3 regions of the Comamonas sp. NyZ500 genome follow, and region 3 is predicted to be linked to each of the others. Evidence: riboswitches for the same ligand, from Rfam matches in the RefSeq annotation. Region 3 holds a riboswitch; each other region holds the start of a gene.
The links. A riboswitch is a leader RNA that binds a small molecule or an ion and turns the genes downstream of it on or off. The one in region 3 is predicted to bind thiamine pyrophosphate.
Positions count from the first base shown of each region.

Region 1: another riboswitch for thiamine pyrophosphate. It lies ahead of thiC (phosphomethylpyrimidine synthase ThiC); the one in region 3 lies ahead of JAO85_RS12450 (FAD-dependent oxidoreductase).
Region 2: another riboswitch for thiamine pyrophosphate. It lies ahead of JAO85_RS02025 (long-chain-fatty-acid--CoA ligase); the one in region 3 lies ahead of JAO85_RS12450 (FAD-dependent oxidoreductase).

Region 1 covers NZ_JAEIJE010000022.1:15,122-17,384, forward strand. Annotated here, with positions in the region: gene JAO85_RS22230 (nitroreductase) at 1-537, shown strand, start outside; TPP riboswitch at 619-736, shown strand; gene thiC (phosphomethylpyrimidine synthase ThiC) at 996-2,263, shown strand, end outside.
Region 2 covers NZ_JAEIJE010000001.1:443,119-445,381, forward strand. Annotated here, with positions in the region: gene JAO85_RS02020 (TonB-dependent receptor) at 1-707, opposite strand, end outside; TPP riboswitch at 1,019-1,110, shown strand; gene JAO85_RS02025 (long-chain-fatty-acid--CoA ligase) at 1,181-2,263, shown strand, end outside.
Region 3 covers NZ_JAEIJE010000007.1:26,670-28,932, forward strand. Annotated here, with positions in the region: gene JAO85_RS12450 (FAD-dependent oxidoreductase) at 1-869, opposite strand, end outside; TPP riboswitch at 933-1,094, opposite strand; gene thiD (bifunctional hydroxymethylpyrimidine kinase/phosphomethylpyrimidine kinase) at 1,160-2,032, shown strand; gene JAO85_RS12460 (SH3 domain-containing protein) at 2,099-2,263, opposite strand, start outside.

The sequences.
Region 1 (2,263 bases), on a different contig from region 3:
ATGCAGCCCTGGCGTGTGACCGCAGTGGGCGGACAGGCGCTCAAGGATCTGTGCGTCAGGGCCAGGGAGACCGAGGCCGTGCAGCGCCCCGGCCTGTCCTATCCACCCGGTTTGTGGGAGCCCTACCGCAGTCGCCGCTTTGAAAACGGCGAAGATCTGTATCGCTCACTCAATATCGGTCGCGAGGACAAGGCAGCACGTCTGGCCCAGCTGGCCAAGAACGGCCAGATGTTCGGTGCGCCCGTGGGTATTTTCGTGGCCGTGGAGGAGCGCATGGGCTATGCGCAATGGGTGGATCTGGGCATCTATCTGCAGTCCTTCATGCTGCTGGCGGTGGAGAAAGGTCTGGCCACCTGTGCCCAGGGCTTCTGGCGCATGTACAACGACATGCTGATCGAACAGCTGGCATTGCCGGATGGCTACCAGATTGCCTTTGGCATTGCCCTGGGCTACGAGGATGTCAGCGCGCCCATCAACCAGTGGCGCGCAAGCCGTGCTGCCAGCAATGAATGGCTGGCGCTGCAGGGGCTGGATTGAACGGCGGATTAGACGCTTGAGGGTCAGGATAGTTAAACAGCTTCAAGAGTGCGCAAATTGTGGCAAAACCAGCCTATACTGCGTGCAGCTCCGGGGTGTGCGAAAGCGCTGAGATGCCAGTCACTGTGAAAACAGTGCAGGCGAACCCGACGAACTTGATCCGGTTCATACCGGCGGAAGAAGAGCGGGACCCTGACGCAGGGCCGATGGATTGACAGGGCAACTGGCACGAGTGCCAGCCCTGAAAGCCATGGGCACAGCAAACCCCAGGCGCCTCGCGCACTGGGGTTTTGTCTTTTCTGGACAGCCGGTGCGTGAAGAACCAGGCCGAGATTGCAGAATTTCGGCGGCACAGGCCGGATACCCCATAGCGGGCCGTGCCAGTGCAGGGCAAGATCAGAGCAGGGCCGCACTCCACGGAGCGTTTGATGCACTTCAACCGCTTTGAGGAGACTGCGATGAACGCCCCTGATTCCATTTTTACGCCTGCTGCAGGTCATGCCCCCGATGCCGCCCGTTTTGCCGAGCTGCTGGCTCAGTCGCGCCAGCCGTTTCCCGCATCGACCAAGAGCTATCTGAGTGGCGCGCTGCATCCGCAGCTGCGTGTGCCGGTGCGCGATATTGCGCTCACCAATGGAGAGCAGGTCAGCGTCTACGACACCTCGGGCCCCTATACCGATCCCGCCGTACAGATCGACGTGCGCCAGGGCTTGCCCAGCGTGCGAGGTGCCTGGATCGAAGCGCGCGGCGATAGCGAATACTACGTGGGTCGCCTGCGTGTGGCGCTGGACGACGGCGGCAAGCGCGGCGAGGAAGATGCGCGCGTGGACCAACTGCGCGCCGAGGCGGCCGCGCTGCAGCGCCAGCCGCGCCGTGCCAAATCTGGCCAGAACGTGACCCAGATGCACTATGCCAAGCGCGGCATCATCACGCCCGAGATGGAGTATGTGGCCCTGCGTGAAAACGGTCGCCGTGAATGGATGGCGCAGTACCAGCAGGACGCGGCGCGGGAGCTGCGCCTGGCCGGCAACAGCCTGGGCGCAGCGATCCCGAAGATCATCACACCCGAATTCGTGCGCGACGAAGTGGCGCGCGGCCGCGCCATCATTCCGGCCAATATCAACCACCCTGAAATCGAGCCCATGGCCATCGGCCGCAATTTCAAGGTCAAGATCAACGCCAACATCGGCAACTCGGCCGTGACTTCCAGCATCGAGGAAGAGGTGGAAAAGCTGGTCTGGGCGATTCGCTGGGGCGCGGACAATGTCATGGACCTGTCCACCGGCAAGAACATCCACACCACGCGCGACTGGATTGTGCGCAACTCGCCCGTGCCCATCGGCACCGTGCCCATCTATCAGGCGCTGGAAAAGGTCGGCGGCATTGCCGAGGATCTGACCTGGGAGATCTTCCGCGACACGCTGGTCGAGCAGGCCGAGCAGGGCGTGGACTACTTCACCATCCACGCCGGCGTGCGCCTGGCCTACATCCACCTCACGGCCCAGCGCCGCACCGGCATCGTCTCGCGCGGCGGCTCCATCATGGCCAAGTGGTGCATGGCTCATCACCGCGAGAGCTTCCTCTACGAACATTTCGAGGACATCTGCGACATCATGAAGCAGTATGACGTGAGCTTCTCGCTGGGCGATGGCCTGCGTCCCGGCTGCGCGTCGGATGCCAACGACGATGCCCAGTTTGCCGAGCTGGCCACGCTGGGCGAGCTGAC
Region 2 (2,263 bases), on a different contig from region 3:
TTGATATCGATGCGGGCGTTGAACAGGTTTTTGTCCGCCGCGCTCTGGGCCCGGTAGCCGTCGGTGAGAAAACGGCTGGCGCTGAGCACATAGCCAATCCCGTTGGCTTCGCCCTTGGCCTTGAGGCCCAGACGCTTCTGGCCGTCGCTGCCCAGTGCAAAGCTGCTTTCCACCGAGGGTGCGCCTTCACCACGTTCGGTATAGGCATTGATCACGCCGCCAGAGGCGTTGCCGTAGAGGGCGGAGTAAGGACCGCGCAGCACTTCCACGCGCTCCAGCGAGGCGATATCGATATTGTTGGTCTGACCCTGGCCGTCCGGCATGGTGGAGGGGATGCCGTCCACATAGATCTGTATGCCGCGCACGCCGAAGGTGGAGCGCGCGCCAAAGCCGCGAATCGACAGCTGCAGGTCTTGCGCGTAGTTCTGGCGGTTCTGCAACTGCAGGCCCGGAGCTGCGCTCAGGGACTCCGATAGATTGACCTGCAGATTGCGCTCGCGCATGCGCTCGCCGTCGAGCACGGTCACGGAGGCCGGGGTTTGCTCAAGTGCAGACTCCTGCAAGGTGCTGCGCACGGTGACTTCGGACAACTGGGGCAGTTCCGGCTGGGCGGCGGCTTGCTGGGCCATTGCGGACTGTGCCGTCAGCAGCAGTCCGGCGGCGGCCACAGGCCAGCCTGCCAGATGACAAAGGCGCGAAAAATGCATGTGAATATCTCTGGGGCTCGGGGTGGACGTTCGGTGCCCTGGATGGCGCAAGCTCTGTTGACAGCGTTTCTTGCTACGGCGTGAAGCTCGCTCAGGCAGTGCGCGTCTGCATCATTGTTGGTGCCATGGCAAGGTGCGTGTCGGGCACGTTCGCAATTTTTGCTCCAATTGTATTCGGGTGGTAATGTTTTAATGATTTCTACTGTAGATGACCTTCTTCTCTGTGATAGAGCATTACCCCAGGTTACAAGTGACGCGACTTTCATGCGGCGGCTCAGGCACCGTGCAGCGATGCCGTTGGGGTAAGATGGCGCCGCGCTCCGGGGTGCACGCCAGTGCTGAGATCTACACCCGCGAACTTGACCCGGTTCATACCGGCGGAAGAAGAGCTTGCAAGCTGACCTCAGGGCAGTGCGTTCTCGCATGGTCAGCAAGCCTTCGGAGCATGATGTCCCCGCTCTCGAAGGAATTTCATGGACAAGGCCGCTTCGCTGGTCGCCGATCTGCTTGCTTTCATCGCAATGGATGACTGCACCGACGACCAGTTCAATCAACTCGCCCTGCGCCTTTTCGCCTACCAGTACGAATGCAATGCGCCGTTTCGCAGCTTTTGCCAGCGACGCGGTGCCACGCTGCGCAATGTCAGGAGCTGGCGCGATGTTCCGGCCGTGCCCATCGATGCCTTCAAGGCCATGGAGCTGCGCAGCGAGCCGCCGTCGCCCGCCGAGCGCGTGTTCATGACCAGCGGCACCACGGGCCGCGCTGCGCGCGGACGTCATTTCCATCCGCAGCTCGATGTCTACGACCTGTCCATGAAGCGCTATTTCGCCAGACGTTTCATGCAGGGTCTGGAGCGCATGCCCATGGGCATTCTGTTTCCCGATGAGCAGGCTATGCCCAATTCCTCGCTGGCTCACTATCTGGCACTTGCCCGGTCCGAATTCGGCTCGGCAGGCAGCCGCTACTATCTGAATTCGGAAGGGCTGGACATGCCGGCCCTGTGTGCCGCGCTGGAAGAGTCCGAGCGCAGCGGCCAGCCGTTTGCGCTGCTGGGCGCGAGCTTCAGCCTGGTCCATGTGATGGATGCCCTGCGTGCGCAGGGCCGCAGCTTTCGCCTGCCCGCAGGCAGCCGCGTGCTGGATACGGGCGGCTACAAGGGGCAGTCGCGTGAGCTGCCGCTCGAGCAGTTCTATGCCGAGCTTTCGCAGTTGCTGGGCGTGCCGCGCAGTCTGTGCATCAATATGTATGGCATGACCGAGCTGAGCACCCAGTTCTATGACGATGGCAATGCGGTTCTGCCCTCGGTCAAGTCCGGTCCGCACTGGATCCGTTCGCGTCTGGTCGAGCCGATCACCGGCAGGGATGTGGCCGCTGGTGAGCGCGGCATTCTGGTGCATTGCGATCTGGCCAACTACAACGCGGTGACCACCATCCTGACCGAGGATGTGGGCCTGTGGGCCGGCCCGCAGGAAAAAGACGGCTTTTTGCTGCTGGGGCGCGCCGAGGGCGCCGCCGCCAAGGGTTGCTCGCTGGCGGTTGAAGAGTTTGTGAAAGCT
Region 3 (2,263 bases):
CCCGAGTGCACGGTATAGGCCGCGCTCAGCAGCTCCAGCGTGGAGCGCACGCTGGCCGGCGACATATCGTCGGATTCGATCTCGGTCGCGCCAATCACGAACAGATGGTCTTCCTTGGGCGCGATATAGATGGGGTAGCGTGGATGGATCAGGCGTGTGGGGCGCTGCAGCGTGACTTCGGGCGCATGGATGCGCACCACCTCGCCGCGAATGCCGCGCAGCTGCTTCCACTGGCTGCGGGCCCCCAGGCCCCGGCAGTCGAACACGAAGTCGGGCTGGCCGGCCTCGCCGGGACGGAAGTCGCCGACCTCGCGCGGGCTGTCCCAGTGCAGCTGCACGCCCAGGGCGCTGAGCTTGTCGACCAGCGCCGTCAGCAGCTGACGGTTGTCGAGCTGGCCTTCGCCGGGCAGATAGACGGCCTGGTTGAAGCGTCCCTGCAGCGCGGGCTCGCAGTCCTGCAGCGCCGCGCCGGTCTTCTCCTGCATGGCCGGCAGGCTGGGGTTGATGCGCCGGTTTTTCTCCAGCAGACCGAAAAAGCGCGCCGCATCGCCCTGATCCTGGCGGTGCCAGAGAATCAGCGTGCCGTTTTGCTGCAGAAACACATGCTGCTCGAGCTGAGCTATGAGCTCGGGCCAGCGCTTGAGCCCATGCTGGCCCATGCGCACCACGCCGGGCTCGGTAATGGCCGACTCGGCCAGCGGCGCCAGCATGGCAGCCGCCACGCGCGCCGCAGCACCATCGCCTTGCGGGCCATGGGCGTCATAGAGGTCGATGGCGTGACCGCGCTGGGCCAGGGCCAGAGCCAGCAGACGGCCCATGAGGCCGCCGCCGAGAATTGCGATCTTTGAAGAAGCTTGTAGCAATGACATGTGCAAATCGTTTTCCATCCGGACACAGGAACAGGGCCATGTGCAGGACAAAACGCGGCATGCCTTGCGGCTTGTGAAACTCCCCACGCCAGCATGACCTGGATCGGGTGCAGGGGGCACAGGGCACGGATGGTGCTCTGGTGCGCAGCCCGTGGCTGGCGCAGCCCCAGGGTGTTTCTCAGTCCGCACAGGCTGCTTGCCTGCGGGACACCCCTGTTTCGTCCGTTGGACATTACAGCACAACCGCAAACAGCACGCATTGACCATGCGCATGGGCGATAATTTTTGCCATGACAGTGATTGCTTCTTCCTTCATCTCCGGCGCCGCAAAAAAGCGCTATGCACGCGTGCTCTCCATCGCCGGCTCGGACAGCGGCGGTGGTGCCGGCATCCAGGCCGACCTCAAGACCTGTGCGGCACTGGGCTGCTACGGCATGACGGCGATCACGGCCATCACCGTGCAGAACACGCTGGGCGTGACGGGTATTCACGGCATTCCGCTCGATACCGTGCGCGGCCAGATCGATGCCGTTGTGCAGGACATAGGCGTCGATGCCGTCAAGATCGGCATGCTGGCAACCCCCGATGTGGTGAGCGTGGTGGCGGATGCGATCCGTCGCCACGGGATCAGGAACGTGGTGCTGGACCCCGTGATGGTGGCCACCAGCGGCGATCGCCTGATCGTTCCCGAGACGGCACAGGCGCTGGTCCAGGAGCTGTTCCCGCTGGCAACGGTGATTACACCCAATCTGGATGAAGCAGCTTTGCTGCTGGGTCGCAACATCGACGGCATTGCAGCGCTGGATGCGGCCGTGGCCGATCTGCTGGCCATGGGCGCGCCGGCCGTATTGCTCAAGGGCGGGCATCTGAGCGGCGATCTGGTCATGGATGTGCTGGGCCGACAAGGCCGGCAGGCCGGCGACTATCTGCGCCTGCAGTCACAGCGCATCGTCACCCATAACGGCCATGGCACGGGCTGCACGCTGTCGTCGGCGATTGCCTCCTTCCTGGCCCAGGGGCTGGCGCTGGAGGCCGCGGTGACCGAGGCGCGCAGCTATATTCTGGGCGCCATCGAGGCCGGCGCCGAGGTCTATACCGGCCAGGGTCACGGCCCCCTCAATCACGGCTATGCGCCGCGCGCGCAGATGATCGTCGAAGGCTGATTGCCGGCACCCGCAGAAAAGGCCTGCTGCTGCAGGCCTTTTCTTTGGGTGTTCGTGTTGCAGGGCTTACCAGCCCCAGACCAGATTCTTGGCCACCCAGCCGCTCTGGCCGTTGCTGCGCTGGACCTGGGCCCAGCTGCCTTGCTTTTTCAGAGTCTGCAGCACCTCATGCTGCTCCAGCTTGCCCACGCGCTTGTGCTTCTGGCCGGGGCCGGAGCGCAGATTGGCCGT